Regions from separate parts of the Serratia surfactantfaciens genome, predicted to be linked through region 1. Evidence: predicted binding sites of a transcription regulator. Region 1 holds the regulator's gene; each other region holds the start of a gene.
What was found. The regulator LexA, encoded in region 1, represses DNA repair genes until DNA is damaged. The targets are predictions, from matches to a motif close to TNCTGTATGTACATACAGNA.
Positions count from the first base shown of each region.

Region 2: a site for LexA is predicted at 2,540-2,559, ahead of uvrB (excinuclease ABC subunit UvrB). Genes of this name have one in related genera too.
Region 3: a site for LexA is predicted at 2,280-2,299, ahead of umuD (translesion error-prone DNA polymerase V autoproteolytic subunit). Genes of this name have one in related genera too.
Region 4: a site for LexA is predicted at 1,987-2,006, ahead of rmuC (DNA recombination protein RmuC). Genes of this name have one in related genera too.

Region 1 is NZ_CP016948.1:3,990,182-3,994,394, forward strand. It holds gene ATE40_RS18685 (CsbD family protein) at 1-8, opposite strand, end outside; gene dinF (MATE family efflux transporter DinF) at 323-1,660, opposite strand; gene lexA (transcriptional repressor LexA) at 1,762-2,370, opposite strand; gene ATE40_RS18700 (diacylglycerol kinase) at 2,473-2,841, opposite strand; gene plsB (glycerol-3-phosphate 1-O-acyltransferase PlsB) at 2,990-4,213, shown strand, end outside.
Region 2 is NZ_CP016948.1:678,289-682,501, reverse strand. It holds gene yvcK (uridine diphosphate-N-acetylglucosamine-binding protein YvcK) at 1-46, shown strand, start outside; gene ATE40_RS03225 (VF530 family protein) at 53-319, opposite strand; gene uvrB (excinuclease ABC subunit UvrB) at 419-2,431, opposite strand; gene ATE40_RS03215 (ATP-binding cassette domain-containing protein) at 3,535-4,213, shown strand, end outside.
Region 3 is NZ_CP016948.1:1,575,251-1,579,463, forward strand. It holds gene ATE40_RS24620 (hypothetical protein) at 1-1,373, shown strand, start outside; gene ATE40_RS24625 (hypothetical protein) at 1,376-2,167, shown strand; gene umuD (translesion error-prone DNA polymerase V autoproteolytic subunit) at 2,313-2,735, shown strand; gene umuC (translesion error-prone DNA polymerase V subunit UmuC) at 2,735-4,003, shown strand; gene ATE40_RS07560 (SOS response-associated peptidase family protein) at 4,000-4,213, opposite strand, start outside.
Region 4 is NZ_CP016948.1:4,700,465-4,704,677, forward strand. It holds gene udp (uridine phosphorylase) at 1-410, shown strand, start outside; gene ATE40_RS21950 (tyrosine-protein phosphatase) at 540-1,322, shown strand; gene ATE40_RS21955 (DedA family protein) at 1,402-1,932, shown strand; gene rmuC (DNA recombination protein RmuC) at 2,073-3,620, shown strand; gene ubiE (bifunctional demethylmenaquinone methyltransferase/2-methoxy-6-polyprenyl-1,4-benzoquinol methylase UbiE) at 3,699-4,213, shown strand, end outside.

The sequences.
Region 1 (4,213 bases):
TTATTCATAGTCTCTCCGTTAACCTGTGGTGAATCAGCGATCCCTGTAACCGGCCGGGGTTAACCAGAAATATTTCTGGCTGATTACGCCCTCACCTTAAGGGTAATCACGCCCATTCATTCGCCAGCCACAAGACTAATTCTAGTCAAAAAAATAAATTAAAATAAAAAAACCAGTATAAAAAACCATTAATAAATAAAATAAAAACAAAAAATGCCAACAAACAAGAAGCTAACGTGAACAGGCCCGGACCGAAAACATGTAAGTAAACATGAATGAAAGCATAAAAAAATCTAATTTATTACCCAACAAAGTTTCTGGACTAGCGTGCAGTAAACCAACTGCCACGCAGCTGGTGACGGTGCCAGATCCAGCCCAACGCCAAGCCGCGCAGCGCCAAAAACACCGCCAACGCCAGCCAGAGCCCATGGTTACCGAGCAGCGGCACGCTGAACAGCGCAATACCATATCCCGCCGCGGCCACCGCCATGCTGTTGCGCATCTCGGCGCCGCGCGTGGCGCCGATAAACATGCCGTCCAGCAAATAGCACCACACGCCGACCAGCGGCAGGATGACCTGCCAAGGTAAATAGTGGGCGGCTAACGCACGCAGCTCCGGCAAAGAGGTCAACGCCGCCACGATCTGCTGGCCGATGACGGCATAGGTCAGGCCAAAGGCCAACGCGACCAGCCCCGCCTGCCGACAGGCCGCGTGCCACACCTTGCGCAGCTGGCTGTCGTCCCGAGCGCCGTAGGCGTGGCCCGAATGGGCCTCCACCGCATAAGCGAAGCCGTCGAGCGCATAAGCGGTGAACGTCAGCAGATTCATCAATACCGCGTTGACCGCCACGACATCGCTCCCCAAGCGAGCGCCGAAGATGGTCAGCGACGCAAAACACAGTTGCAGCAACAATGAGCGCAACATGATGTCGCGGTTGAGCGCCAGCAGGCGGCGCAGATCGCCCCGCCAAGCCTCACACAGCATCGGCAAGGTGATGCCGCGCAGGCGCATCACCCGCCACGCCAGCCACAGGCCGAGCAGCAACGTGGCGTATTCGGCGATGGCGGTCGCCGCCGCCGCTCCCCGCACGTTCCAGCCCAGGCCCATCACCAGCCAGATATCCAGCACAATGTTCAGCAGGTTGCCGACGATCAGCAGGATCACCGGCGCACGCACATACTGCACGCCGAGCAACCAGCCCAGCAGCACCAGATTGGCCAGCGCCGCCGGAGCGCTCAGCCAGCGGATCTCAAGAAAACGCCGCGCCTGTTCCAGCACGTCGGCATTGCCGCCGACGATCTGCAGCGCCAGTTCGATCAGCGGGTAGCGCAGCAGGACGATCGCCACCCCGGCCAACAGCGCCAGCAGCAGCGGTTGCATAAACGCGCGCGCCAGCGCCTGGGGGTTCTGCGCCCCCAGCGCCTGTGCCGCCAGGCCGGTCGTGCTCATGCGCAGGAACAGCAGCAGCATGAACAGAAAGCTGGTCGCCACCGCACCGATCGCCACGCCCCCCAGATAAATGGGGCTGTCGAGGTGGCCAATCACCGCAGTGTCCACCAGTCCGAGCAGCGGCACGGTGATATTGGAGAAAATCATCGGCAATGCCAGGCGCCACAGGGCTTTATCGGTGTCGCTGGTGAAGGCGGAAATCAAACGCATGATGAGATGTTCCCGTAACAGTGGCGAAGGGCAAAGTCAGAAACAAAAACGCCCCAGAACAGGGGCGATTGATACAGGGAGCGGTACGGATGGCGCGGCGTTTAAATCCAGTCGCCGTTGCGGATCACGCCAACCGCCAGCCCTTCGATAGTGAAATTCTGCTGACGCAGATCGACCACGATCGGTTGGAATTCGTTGTTCTCCGGCAGCAGCTCAACCACGTTGCCGTGTTTTTTCAGGCGCTTGACCGTCACTTCGTCTTCGATGCGCGCCACCACGACCTGGCCGTTGCGCACGTCTTGCGTTTTGTGCACCGCCAGCAGATCGCCATCCAGGATGCCGATGTCGCGCATCGACATGCCGTTCACCCGCAGCAAGAAATCGGCGCTCGGTTTAAACAGGGAAGGATCCACCTGGTAGTGCCCTTCGATGTGCTGCTGCGCCAGCAGCGGCTCGCCGGCGGCGACGCGGCCGATCAGCGGCAGGCCTTCCTCTTCTTCCATCAGCAGGCGGATGCCGCGCGACGCGCCGGAGACGATTTCAATCACCCCTTTGCGCGCCAGCGCCTTCAGATGTTCTTCGGCGGCGTTAGGCGAGCGGAACCCCAGACGCATCGCGATCTCGGCACGCGTTGGCGGCATGCCCGTTTGCGAAATATGATCACGAATCAGATCGTAGACCTCTTGCTGTCTGGTAGTTAGTGCTTTCATTCCGCCCCCTGTTTGTTTATACAGTCTTGCTGTGAGTATATACAGGTAAGCGCGGATTGGGAACCGAAGAATAAATAAAAATCAGTCAGTAGGCGCCTTTCGTCAACCGAAATGCTGCCATAAGACCGTGCCCCAAACGAACAGCGCCAGCACGATCGCCAGCGACACCGCCGCCGATCCCATGTCCTTGGCCCGGCCGGACAGCTCGTGATGTTCGCTGCCGATGCGATCCACCACCGCCTCGATCGCGCTGTTCAGGATCTCGACGATCATCACCAGCGCTACCGATCCGATCAATAAAATGCGCGCTATCGCACCCACATCCAGCCACACAGCCAGTATGATAGCCAGGACGGTCGCCACCAGCTCCTGGCGGAACGCCGCCTCGTGTTGCCAGGCGGCGGAAAGCCCTTTATAGGAATAGCCGGCGGCCTTGATGATGCGGGTCAGGCCGGTTGCTTGGTTTGCCATGTTTTCGTGCCTTTCTCAGAGGTCGGTCATAATAAAAAGAGTCTAGAACAGTCCGCGCTGACGGCTCCCGGTTTTCGAACACCACAGATCTGCTACCCGGTTTCTGGTATGCTTGCGGCGCATTGCTAACAAGAGGCTTCACGTTGTTATGTCAGGTTGGCGTAAAATTTATTATAAACTATTGAATTTACCACTTAAATTGTTGGTAAGAAGTAAGGTCATCCCATCAGATCCGGTTACCGAGCTAGGGTTGGATCCCTCACGGCCGATTTTGTATGTTTTGCCTTACAATTCCAAGGCGGATTTGCTGACGCTGCGCACCCAGTGCCTGGCGCAGGATCTGCCCGATCCGCTCGACTCGCTGGAGATCGACGGCACCGTGCTGCCGAGCTACGTGTTCATTCACGACGGCCCGCGCGTGTTCCGCTATTACACCCCGAAAGAAGAGTCGGTAAAACTGTTCCACGACTATCTGGATCTGCATCGCAGCAATCCGGATCTCGACATCCAGATGCTGCCAGTTTCGGTGATGTTCGGCCGCTCGCCGGGCCGCGAAGGCCACGGCACGCCGCACCTGCGTCTGTTGAATGGCGTGCAGAAATTCTTCGCCGTGCTGTGGCTCGGCCGCGATAGCTTCGTGCGTTTCTCCAACACCGTTTCGCTGCGCCGCATGGCCACCGAGCACGGCACGGATAAAACCATCGCGCAGAAACTGGCGCGCGTGGCGCGCATGCACTTCTCGCGTCAGCGCCTGGCCGCAGTAGGCCCAAGCCTGCCGGCCCGTCAGGATCTGTTCAACAAGCTGCTGGCGTCAAAGGCGATCGAAAAAGCGGTCGAGGACGAAGCGCGCAGCAAGAAGATCTCGCACGAGAAAGCCCAGCAGAACGCTATCGCGCTGATGGAAGAGATCGCCGCCGACTTCTCTTACGAAACCGTGCGTCTGTCCGATCGCGTGTTGAGCTGGACCTGGAACCGGCTGTATCAGGGTATCAACGTCACCAACGCCGAGCGCGTGCGCCAGCTGGCGCAGGACGGGCACGAGATCGTCTACGTGCCCTGCCACCGCAGCCACATGGACTACCTGCTGTTGTCGTACGTGCTGTATCACCAGGGCCTGGTGCCGCCGCACATCGCCGCGGGCATCAACCTCAACTTCTGGCCGGCCGGTCCGATCTTCCGCCGTCTCGGCGCGTTCTTCATCCGCCGCACCTTCAAGGGCAACAAGCTCTACTCGACGGTGTTCCGCGAATACCTCGGCGAGCTGTTCACCCGCGGCTACTCGGTGGAATACTTCGTGGAAGGCGGCCGTTCCCGCACCGGTCGTCTGCTGGAGCCGAAGACCGGCACCCTGTCGATGACCATCCAGGCGATG
Region 2 (4,213 bases), 1.8 Mb from region 1:
TCAGGCGCTGGATCAGGCGCTGGTGGAGCTGGCCGCCCGCCGCTGACCGAATTTAGCCGTCGCGCCCGCGCAGCCAGGGGTTATCGCTGGCCGGGGCGGGATGGCTGACCATATCGATATACAAATCTTCCACCTCTTTGCGCGCCCAGGGCGTACGGCGCAAAAACTTCAGGCTGGACTTGATGCTCGGATCGCTGCGGAAACAGTTGATGCGAATACGCTCGCCCAGCTCGGACCAACCGTAGTGATCCACCAGTTTATTCAGCAGTTGCTCCAGCGTTATGCCGTGCAGCGGGTCTTTAGACTGGTGTTGGTTCATGTTCGGTACTCTCGCGGTCAGATCGGGCCGCACACCATAACAGCTTTGACGCGGCCGACAAGGAATTTTGACGCCCGCAGCGCAGGCGCCGCCAAACGATCAGGAAATCGCGATGAACTGCTCGCGCAGCTGATGGATTTCGTCGCGCAGCGCCGCCGCCTGTTCGAACTCCAGGTTCTGCGCGTGAGTGTACATCTGCGCCTCCAGATCGCGGATCTTCTGATCCAACGCTTTCGGCGTAAGGTTCTGAAGCTGAGTGCCGCTTTCCACTGCCTTGCCCTTGCCTTTGCCCTTGGCGCGGTTGACCGGTTGGCCGATCTGCAGGATATCGCCGATCTTCTTGTTCAGCCCCTGCGGCACGATGCCGTTGGCTTCGTTGTACGCCTGCTGCTTGGCGCGGCGCCGCTCGGTTTCGCCGATCGCCTTGGCCATTGAATCGGTGATGCGATCGCCATACAGGATCGCCTTGCCGTTCAGGTTACGCGCCGCGCGGCCGATGGTCTGGATCAGCGAACGCTCGGAGCGCAGGAAGCCTTCCTTGTCGGCGTCCAGAATCGCCACCAGCGACACCTCAGGCATGTCGAGCCCCTCACGCAACAGGTTGATGCCCACCAGCACGTCAAACTCGCCCAGACGCAGATCGCGGATGATTTCGACCCGTTCCACGGTATCGATGTCCGAGTGCAGATAGCGCACGCGCTCGCCATGCTCTTCCAGGTATTCGGTCAGATCTTCCGCCATGCGTTTGGTCAGGGTGGTCACCAGCACGCGCTCGTTGATCGCCGCGCGCTTGCGGATCTCGGAGAGCAGATCGTCCACCTGGGTGGCGACCGGCCGCACCTCGACGATCGGATCCAGCAACCCGGTCGGACGCACCACCTGATCGATCAGATCGCCGCCGGATTTCTCCAGCTCATATTTGCCCGGCGTCGCGGAGACATAGATGGTCTGCGGTGCCAGCGCCTCGAACTCCTCGAAGCGCAGCGGGCGGTTATCCAGCGCCGACGGCAGGCGGAAACCGTATTCCACCAGCGTTTCCTTACGCGCGCGGTCGCCCTTGAACATCGCGCCGATCTGCGGAATGGTGACGTGGGATTCGTCGACCACCAGCAGGCCGTCCGCCGGCAGGTAATCGAACAGCGTCGGCGGCGGTTCACCCTCGGCGCGGCCGGACAGGTAGCGCGAATAGTTTTCGATGCCCGAGCAGTAACCCAGTTCGTTCATCATCTCCAGATCGAACTGGGTGCGCTGCGTCAGGCGCTGCTCTTCCAGCAGCTTGTTGTTGGCCAGCAACACCTTGCGGCGCTCCGCCAGATCGACCTTGATCTCTTCCATCGCCTGTATGATCCGCTCGCGCGGCGTGACGTAGTGCGACTTAGGGTAAATGGTAAAACGCGGCACCACCTGCTCGATCTGCCCGGTCAGCGGATCGAACAGCGACAGCCGTTCCACTTCTTCGTCGAACAGCTCGACGCGCAGCGCCAGCTCGTCCGATTCCGCCGGGTAAATGTCGATCACCTCGCCGCGCACGCGGAAGGTGGCGCGCTGGAAGGCCTGATCGTTGCGGGAATACTGCAGCTCCGCCAGCCGGCGCAAAATGGAGCGTTGATCGATGATCATGCCCTGGGTCAGATGCAGCATCATCTTCAGGTAAAGATCCGGATCCCCCAGGCCGTAGATCGCCGACACCGACGCCACCACCACCACGTCGCGCCGTTCGAGCAGCGCCTTGGTGGCGGAAAGACGCATCTGCTCGATGTGCTCGTTCACCGACGCGTCTTTTTCAATGAAGGTGTCGGAGCTCGGCACGTAGGCTTCCGGCTGGTAGTAGTCGTAGTAGGAGACGAAGTACTCCACCGCATTCTCCGGGAAAAACTCTTTCATCTCGCCGTACAGCTGCGCCGCCAACGTCTTGTTCGGCGCCAGCACCATGGTCGGCCGATTTAAATCGGCTATCACGTTGGCGATGGTGAAGGTCTTGCCCGAACCGGTGACCCCCAGCAGCGTCTGGTGCGCCAGGCCGTCTTCCAGCCCCTCTTCCAGCTTGCGGATGGCTTCCGGCTGATCGCCGGCCGGTTTGAATTCAGAATGCAGTTTGAACAGTTTACTCATGGCTCGGCTACCCTGTGGAGATGCGCGCGCTCAGGCGGCCAGCCGGCTCTGCGCCGGGCATGGCCCCTAATTATGGAAAGTGTCGGCGATTTGCGCCAGTGCCCATGATACTGGATATAAAACCAGCTTCAAGCGGATTCGTCGCTGCGCCCGGCGTGGCGAGCGCGTCATTGCACCGTGGCGTTACAGTCGGGTGACATTTTTATTGTCAATAACAGATTTATCCCCAGAACTTGCCGCAAATTAACTTATTGATAGCACCGCGGCGAAAAATCATACATAGAAGCGCGAACAATACCCTTGCGTCTTGATTTTAATTAACCTATTGATATTTAATTAATTTAATAAAAAGACGAGAATGCGGACAAAGCGAACAGAACCCGCGTCCGCTCTCGCTTTACAGCGTTTTTCTAAATCTAATACACAAGGTTATCCACAGGAATAGTGGATAACTCTCACCGCCCCGCCCGTGGCGGGAGTTACAGAAAGAAAGCTTTTCGCCCTTTACACTCGCCAAAATGCCTTTTTTAGTTATTTTTTCATAAAAATATCGCTTTGTTTATGCCGATTAATACTAAAAATCCCCATTGCCAAAATCGCATTGTCCCCTTTCGCCCCGATCGTTCTTGACGGCGGCGCAACGCCTTGCACCACGCCCACCTCGGGGAGCACCACAAGAGTGCAAAAAACGTTCGGGTTAACTTCCCCGCGTATTTTCGAGCCGCCGCGGCGCCGCCCGTCAGGCCCGACCGGCGGTTAACAAGACGATAACAACCTGCCATTTTCATCCGACGACAAAACTGGCCTGGGAGTTGCTTTATCTTTCTGCGTGCATACCGGGCGCGGCAGCATAATGCGCTGCCCAGTGCCCCATCCCGGCGTCGCACTATCCTTCGTAAAAGCGCGAGAACGACACCAAGTCGTCATAAGCGTCGCTTTTCACGACATATTGACTGTCATTCCGTCCACCGCTAACCGTGTTCGGGCATCGGACGGACGGCATTTTGTTCCAGGCATTGCCACACTCGGGAAATCAGCCGCCAAAGCGGCCTTTGCAGCAACCCGCCAACGGGTGGAATGGGCGTCGATGAGGAGAATGCCAAATGCTGAGCCTGAGATCGGTCAATCAATTTTACGGGCAGAACCACATCCTGTGGGACATCAATCTGGAGCTGCCGCGCGGCCAGTGCACCGTGCTGCTCGGGCGCAACGGCGTGGGCAAAACCACGCTGGTCAACTGTATCGTGGGGCACTTGCCGGTGGTGAGCGGCAGCATGACCTGGCAGCCGGCGGATGAGCCGCCGCAAAACCTGCTGTTGCAGCCGATGGAGCGCCGGGCCGCGCTGGGCATCAGCCACGTGCCCCAGGGGCGGCAACTCTTCTCGCAGCTGAGCGTGGAAGAGAATCTGCAGGTGGCGCAGATGGCCGTGCGCGGCGCTCCTCGCCGCATTCCGCCGCTGATCTACAGCCTGTTCCCCAACTTGCGCCAGATGCGCGCCCGCCGCGCCGGCGATCTGTGCGCAGGCGCCCAACGCCAGCTGGCCATCGGCCGTGCGTTGGCCCAGGAACCGGCGCTGCTGATCCTCGACGAACCGACGGCGGGCGTGCCGCCTTCGATCGCCGCCGACATCGGCAACGTGATCCGCAGGCTCAACTATGAGTTGGGCATGACCATTTTGTTGGTAGAACATCAGCTGCCGTTCGTGCGCCGGGTGGCGGATCGCTTTTGCCTGCTGGATAGCGGGCGCACAGTGGCGCACGGCGCGCTGGCGCAGCTGGATG
Region 3 (4,213 bases), 2.4 Mb from region 1:
GATTGCGTGTAGTTAATCTTGGTGGCGAGCCTGGAATTATCTTTACAGATAAATACTTTAGATCATATGCATGTTCGCCAGGGTATTCTAATCCTGAAGGAATGCCAGTAATAGGCGTTGTTCCAGAAAGGAAGGTTAATGTAATAAAGTTCTCTGGTGTTATGAGTGTGCAGGCTCAGGGGCAATCGTTATCGTGTGGAGTTACCGATCAGGAGCACATGAGGGTTTTATCTACTACCCAACCTTATATGAATATTACATTCAGCGGCACGATATTCAGCGATACAACAGCTACTGACACAACAATGCCATTGGTGGAGTCAACTAAAAACGAAGGTGCTGAATTTCCGCAATCAGAAAGTTATGTAAGCGGATTTACAAACGGATTAACCAAAAGGCTTATTGATGATAGGTCTTCTTCAGCCTCTGGGTTAGGTACCATCTTCTTTGGTTCTTCTGCCGGAACACCAGGACTGAAACTATCAGAAATCAGCAAGGGCACGGCTGCATATGCAAAAACCATAGATCACACAACAAATGCAAAGAGGTTAGCAAACGCTGAGGGTAAGACGTTCTCGACATTAGCTGTGATGTTCGACCAGGGGCAATCAGATTACAGGGATAACACTTCGTTTAATCAGTGGTATACAGGTATGAAGGCATACATGAATGATCAATGGAACGATGACAAAAACATAACTGGTCAGGAACATAATAAAATTTATATTGCAGATCAAATATCAACTCATAAAGCATATGCGAGAAGAGAACCGACAATTGCCCTGGCTATCAGGAAGTTATCACATGAAGGATTGATGCAGATAGGATTCCCAGGCTATGTCGCTTTGTATGTTGATGGTGTCCATATGTCACCACAAGAGTATTTATACTGCAGCAAGCTGGCTGAACGGTCATTGTTTAGAGCGCTGAAGAATAACGAGGAAGGACGCGAAAACGGTATTACTTGGCTAGCTATCACTTCAGAGTTTGTTCAGGGTAATGTGCATGAGTTGACTTGTAGTGCTCCTACGTTACCGATTCGGATTAAAACTGATTGGGTCGCTGAAGCGGATAACTATGGATTTGATATAATCAACAAAAATACGCGAAATGTTGTTGATATTATCGATTCTGTCGCTGTTTCAGCATCTGACAGGATTTCAGTGATTTTATCTAGGCCATTAAACTCCGACGAAACCCTAACATATGGATGGGGGCGACCAGAGGGGGCGCAAACAAATGGAAGACTGAGCGGGCCTAGAGGAAACATTTGTGACAGCTCCGGCGACCTGCCTGGAGAGTCATATACGGATTCTGACGGTGTTTTTCGCCCGATGGATGACTATTTGGAAATCTGGATGTCGGAGTTATAATTATGCCTATTTTATTAGCAGATGATTCTGTTATCGAAAATCCAGCGTTTGGCATTAAATACGTGCCATTCTCAGTAGTAGATGGATGTATGGCTGCATGGCGCGGTGATTTCAGTTCAGACTTAACAGGAAACGGCAATACACTGACGAAAATTGGCAATCCAAATCAGGCTACCTTTGGTGTTTCGTGTAGTAAAGTTAATGGCTACCTTACCAGCGTTCCTGATGGAGTTAATAGAACTCTAATCTGTATTCATCGGCAACCAGCTGTAGTTGACTCGGGTTCATCCTACAACTACCCATTCGGAAACCTTAGCCAGAACAATACAGTAACTGGTGTAGGTATTGGTATCATTCAGAGTGCGAGTAAAACTGCTGATATTAATTCAATGAGTGGTGTTGTAGGTGCCGGCCAGAAAACAGACCCATATTTTTCGTTGGCAAAACCCGCGACTACACCGGCAGTCAAGGCGCTATCGTGGCAATGGACGGCACTAGTTGTTGATGGCAGTGGCAACTTCTGTGCTCTGTATGTTCCATCACAATCAGGTGCCCTCGTCATGGGTAATAACACGCCAGGTGTCAACCTTGCTAATCGAGTGATCCTTGAAGGTGGCGTGCCATCTCGTTACAGAATTGGCGCCTGGCGAGATCCATCAACACCAGTCGTCAATTCATCTAACATCGAAGTTGCCTCATGCTCCGTTTTCGACAAGGCACTTTTACTGTCAGATCTGAACATGATGTATCTGTATGACAAATTCTTCATGGCACAGCATGGAGAGGTCATCTAAAAGAGTGCCGGGAGGGAACCCGGCCATTCATCAAAACTATCTTTCTTTACCGATCAATATCCTATCGTTCTAACAAAATTCCGAACTTTCCCCCGTCAAAATCTTGCGCATATACTGTATAAAAACACAGTAACAAGGCAACATTATGACTTTCTTTTATCCAACACCAAACCCAACCAAGCTCAAAATCCCGCTGTTCGCCGACAAGGTGCCGGCGGGGTTTCCCAGTCCTGCGGCGGATTACGTTAGTTCGCGTATCGATCTGAACGAGTACTGTATCAGCCATCCCAATGCGACCTATTTTCTCTATGCGACCGGCGACTCGATGTTGGAGGCTGGCATCACGGAGGGCTCTATGCTCGTTGTCGATCGCAGTATCAGCCCTGCCCATGGCGATATTGTGATTGCCAGCATAGCCGGCGAGTTCACCGTGAAGCGTCTCTGTTTGCATCCTCGCGCGCAATTGGAACCTATGAACCCGAAGTATGAGCCGATCCTACTCCATGATGGCGGCGACGATCTGGAGGTGATGGGCGTTGTTGTATCTTCGATAACGAGGCTCAAATAATGTACGCGCTTGCTGATGTGAACAGCTTTTACGCGAGCTGCGAAACGCTATGGCGCCCAGATCTGCGAGGGCGTCCTGTCGTCGTTTTGTCGAATAACGACGGATGTGTCGTAGCCAGGAGCAAAGAAGCGAAGGCGTTAGGGTTAAAGATGGGAGAACCCTATTTCAAAATTAAGCGGGAATTTGAGCGAGCAGGGGGCATCGCGTTCAGCAGCAACTATGAGTTATACGCAGACATGTCTCAGCGCGTGATGGCTGTTTTAGAAGAGATGGCGCCACGCGTAGAAGTATATTCAATTGACGAAAGTTTCCTCGATCTGACCGGCGTTAGTAACTGTATCGATCTGGATACTTTCGGCCGCCAGGTGAGAGCAAAAGTGCTGCGCAATACAGGGCTAACTGTGGGCGTTGGCATTGCCCAAACCAAGACGTTAGCCAAGCTGGCAAACTTCGCGGCGAAGAAGTGGGACAAGACCGGTGGAGTAGTGGATCTATCTAATGAAGGGCGCCAGCGCAAATTGATGGGCCTTGTGCCTGTTAATGAGGTCTGGGGTATCGGACGCCGGATATCGAAAAAGCTCAATATGATGGGTATTGAAACGGCACTACAGCTGGCCGATGCAAGCACTGCGATGATCCGCAAGCATTTCAGCGTTGTCATTGAGCGAACTGTGCGTGAGCTACGTGGTCAGCCTTGTCTCGAGCTGGAGGAGTTTGCGCCGACAAAACAGCAAATCATCTGCAGCCGCAGCTTCGGTGACCGGATCACCGAGTATGACCAGATGCATCAGGCTATTTGCATGTACGCGACGCGTGCAGCGGAGAAGCTGAGGGAGGAGCATCAGTATTGCCGGCATGTCAGCGCGTGGCTCAAAACCAGCCCATTTGCCATCAATGAGGAGTACTACGGCAACACCGCAAGCATAAAACTGAGCGTACCCACACAGGATACTCGCGACATTATCGCCGCGGCTATGCGTTGCCTTGATGCGATTTGGCAACCCGGTCATCGGTATCAGAAAGGCGGGGTGATGCTGCAGGATTTTTACAGCCAAGGCGTGGCTCAGTTAGGGCTGTTCGATGAGTACAAACCACGGCATAACAGTGAACAGCTCATGGGCGTGCTTGATCGGATAAACAATTCGGGTAGGGCGAAATTGTGGTTCGCTGGTCAAGGAGCGCATCAGGTGTGGTCAATGAAGCGTGAGCTACTGTCACCGGCATACACTACACGGCTTAGTGATCTGCCACGCGCTCGGGTTTATTAAACCAGTGGATTGGCGATAGGCTTAATCAGCTCAGCGCTGTCATTGCGGATATTGCCGACTGATTTTCCTACAGGATGCCAGGCGAAATCATCGGGAGGTGCGGCCGCTTCGTTCGCGAGTTCTTCAGCTCTCGCTGATGTGATGTCCGGGCTCATCCATTCCCGTGCCGCTGCTGGTGGTAGAACGACAGGCCGCCGGTCATGAATATCG
Region 4 (4,213 bases), 710 kb from region 1:
GCGCCAGCCTGCACTTTGCGCCGATGGAGTTCCCGGCGGTCGCGGACTTCGCCTGCACCACCGCGCTGGTGGAAGCTGCCAAAGCCAGCGGCGCGACCACCCACATTGGCGTAACCGCCTCTTCCGATACTTTCTACCCGGGCCAGGAACGTTACGATACCTACTCCGGCCGCGTGGTCAGCCGTTTCAAAGGCTCGATGGAAGAGTGGCAGGCGATGGGCGTGATGAACTATGAAATGGAATCCGCCACGCTGCTGACCATGTGCGCCAGCCAGGGCCTGCGCGCCGGCATGGTGGCTGGGGTGATCGTCAACCGCACCCAGCAAGAGATCCCGAACGCCGAGACCATGAAAAACACCGAAAGCAAAGCGGTGCAGATCGTGGTGGACGCCGCTCGTCGCCTGCTGTAATCGCCTTCCCTGAACGGGCCGCCGACGCGGCCCGTTTTTCCATTCGCGACTAATCTGTTACGGTGATACTCCTCAGCGCTGCGCCGATGGCCGCCGCGCGTTGTCAGAACAACAACAACGAGGACGTTTATGACCGCCCAGATCCTGCTTCATCCTTCGCTTGCGCCGCTCGACGGTGGCATCAATTTCCGTGACTTCGGCGGCAACGGCGTGGCCGATGGGCGCCGCATCAAGCGCGGCCTGCTGTTTCGCTCCGGTTCCCTCGAGCGGCTGACGGAAAACGACTGCGCCTTTCTCGCCGGTGTGCCGGTGCGTTCGGTGCTGGACTATCGCGATGCCGACGAAGTGCAGGCCAAGCCGGATATTCTGTGGAATGGTGCCGACTATCATCACGTGCCGGCCAACCCGCTGAGCAGCGAAGTCAACGCCAACCTGGAGAAGCTCACCAACGAAACGCTGGCCGCTTTCGACGCCCGCGCGTTCATGCTGGAACTGTATCGCCGCCTGCCGTTCGGCAATGCGGCCTATCAGCGGCTGGCGCAGCTGCTGAGCAATCCTGGCGGTGGCGCCATCGTGCAGCATTGCGCGGTCGGCAAGGATCGCACCGGTGTCGGCTCGGCGCTGGTGCTGTTCGCGCTGGGTGCCGACGAAGCGACCGTGCTGGAAGACTATCTGCTGACCGAAACCACGCTGGCCGCTTTCCGCGAGCAGATGCTGGATCAGCTGTCTATCAAGCTGAATGCGGCGGCGCTGGAGCAATTCGCCTACGTGCTCAGCGCGCGTGAGGAGTTCCTGATGACCGCGCTGGGCTGCATCCGTCAGCAATACGGCTCCACCGACCGCTGGCTGGAGGCGGAATACGGTCTGGGCGCGGCACAGCGCGAAGCGCTGCAGGCGTTCTACCTCGAGTAAATCGCCGCGTGTTTAACCGGGGTTTAACTCGCCCCGGCCTATCCTAAGCGGTGAATTATCGCGTATCAGGAGCCCCGCATTGAGCCTCAATGACGTTATCAACTGGGTCAGCGACGTCGTGCGTCAGCACGAAGGCTGGGCCATTCCCATCATTTTTTTCCTGGCGTTCGGCGAGTCGTTGGCGTTTTTGTCGCTGCTGTTGCCGGCCACGGTGATCCTGCTGGCGCTGGGTGCGCTGATCGGCGAAAGCGGAATCGCCTTTTGGCCGATTTGGGCCGCCGCCGCCGTCGGGGCGTTTTTCGGTGACTGGCTCTCTTACTGGATCGGCTACCACTATCAGGATCGCGTGGCCCATATGTGGCCGCTGTCGCGCAATCCGCAGTTGCTGGCGCGCGGCCACGCGTTCTTTGAACGCTGGGGCGTGCTGGGCATTTTCATCGGCCGCTTCTTCGGCCCGCTGCGCGCCGTGGTGCCGCTGGTGGGCGGCATTTGCGGCATGCCGCAGCGCTACTTCCAACTGGCCAACGTCACGTCGGCGATGATCTGGGCGTTCGGCATTCTGGCGCCGGGGGCATTCGGCATCAAGTGGCTCAGCCAGTGGCTGGGTTGATTTCTCGCTAAATTGCGCAGCGCCGCGCAATATTGTGCGCGGCCGGCAAAATCAGGCTGGACATCCATACAGCCTCCCCTTAACGTGACGGGCAATGGGCGTGCAAAACGCCGCAACGGCAAGGTGCAACAGGAGGCAGGGTGGATACCAGTCTGATTTATGGGATTGGCGGCGTAGCGATCGGCATGCTGTTGGGGTGGCTGATCGCCAGTCTGCGGGTGCAGCAGACGCATGCGCAACATGAAACCGAGCTGCGGTTGCTGGAGCAAGCGTTGCAGCAGGCGCAGCAGGAAACGGCGGCGCGGCAGGAAACGCTGCAGCGCCACGAGCAACAGCTGCGCCAGAGCGAGCTGGAGCTGCGCAATCTGCACAGCCAACTGGCGGCCGGGCATGAGAAGCTGCAACAGCTCAACCATTGGCGCAACGAATGCGAACTGCTCAATCAGGAGCTGCGTGCCCAGCGCGAGGTCAATAGCGCGCAAGAAGCCGAACTGCGCGAAGTCACCATCCGTCTGGAAGAGACGCGCATGGCGGCGGAAGAGAAGCAACGCCTGCTTATCAACAGCGAACAGCGGCTCACCACCCAGTTTGAAAATCTCGCCAACCGCATTTTTGAACACAGCGGCCGCAAGGTTGACGAGCAAAATAAGCAAAGTCTGGATCGTTTACTGTTGCCGCTGCGCGAACAGCTGGACGGTTTCCGCCGTCAGGTGCAAGACAGCTTTGGCCAGGAGGCGCGGGAGCGCCACACGCTGACGCACGAGATACGCAATCTGCAGCAGCTGAACGCGCAGATGGCGCGCGAGGCCATCAACCTCACCAAGGCGCTGAAAGGCGACAACAAGACGCAGGGCAACTGGGGCGAGGTGGTATTGAGCCGGGTGCTCGAGGCCTCAGGCCTGCGCGAAGGGCACGAATATGAAACGCAGGTCAACGTGCGGGTGGATCACCAGAGCCGCATGCAGCCCGATGTCATCGTGCGTCTGCCGCAGGGCAAGGATGTAGTGATCGACGCCAAGATGTCGCTGATCGCCTACGAGCGCTATTTTAACGGCGAAGACGAGGTGGAGCGCGAAGCGGCGCTGAGCGAACATATCGCCTCGCTGCGTGGCCACATCCGCATGCTGGGCCGCAAGGACTACCAGCAATTGCCGGGGCTGCGCTCGCTGGATTATGTGTTGATGTTCATTCCGGTCGAACCCGCCTTCCTGCTGGCTATCGATCGCGAACCGGAGCTGATCAGCGAAGCGCTCAAGCACAACATCATGCTGGTCAGCCCGACCACGTTGCTGGTGGCGCTACGCACCATCACCAATCTGTGGCGCTATGAACATCAGAGCCAGAACGCCCAACGCATCGCCGATCGCGCGGCGAAACTGTATGACAAGATGCGGCTGTTCGTGGACGATATGTCCGCGCTGGGGCAGAGCCTGGACAAGGCTCAAGGCAGTTATCGTCAGGCGATGAACAAACTGAGCGAAGGCCGTGGTAATCTTATTGGCCAAATTGAAGGTTTTCGCGCGTTGGGGGTTGAGGTCAAACGGCCGATCAACCCGCTGCTGGCGCAGCAAGCCGGCGCGCAACACGATGAAGCGGAAGAGGCGAACGACGACGATGTCGCCGCGCTGCCGCAGACGAACGACGATGATGATACCGCCGGGGAACCGGGCTTCGTTTCGCACGGCTGAGGCCGTGGCGAGGTGGGGTATTCCCCGGGCTTCTGGTACACTCATCCACACAAAATTGACTGAATAGCAGGCAGGACAATGGCAGATCAATCGCAGGAAACCACCGATTTCGGTTTTCGCACCGTCGCTAGAGACGAAAAACAGGCCATGGTGGCGGACGTTTTTCATTCGGTAGCGGCAAAGTATGACGTGATGAACGACCTGATGTCGTTCGGCATTCACCGTATCTGGAAGCGTTTCACCATTGACTGCAGCGGCGTGCGCCGTGGGCAGCGCGTACTGGATCTGGCCGGCGGCACCGGCGACCTGGCCGCCAAGTTCTCCCGCATGGTGGGCGAGCAGGGGCAGGTGGTGCTGGCGGACATCAACGATTCGATGTTGAAAATGGGGCGCGAGAAGCTGCGCGATCGCGGCATTGTCGGCAACATCAACTACGTCCAGGCCAATGCGGAAGCGTTGCCGTTCCCGGACAACTACTTCGATTGCATCACTATCTCCTTTGGCCTGCGCAACGTCACCGACAAAGACAAAGCGCTGCGTTCGATGTTCCGCGTGCTGAAGCCGGGCGGCCGCCTGCTGGTGCTGGAGTTCTC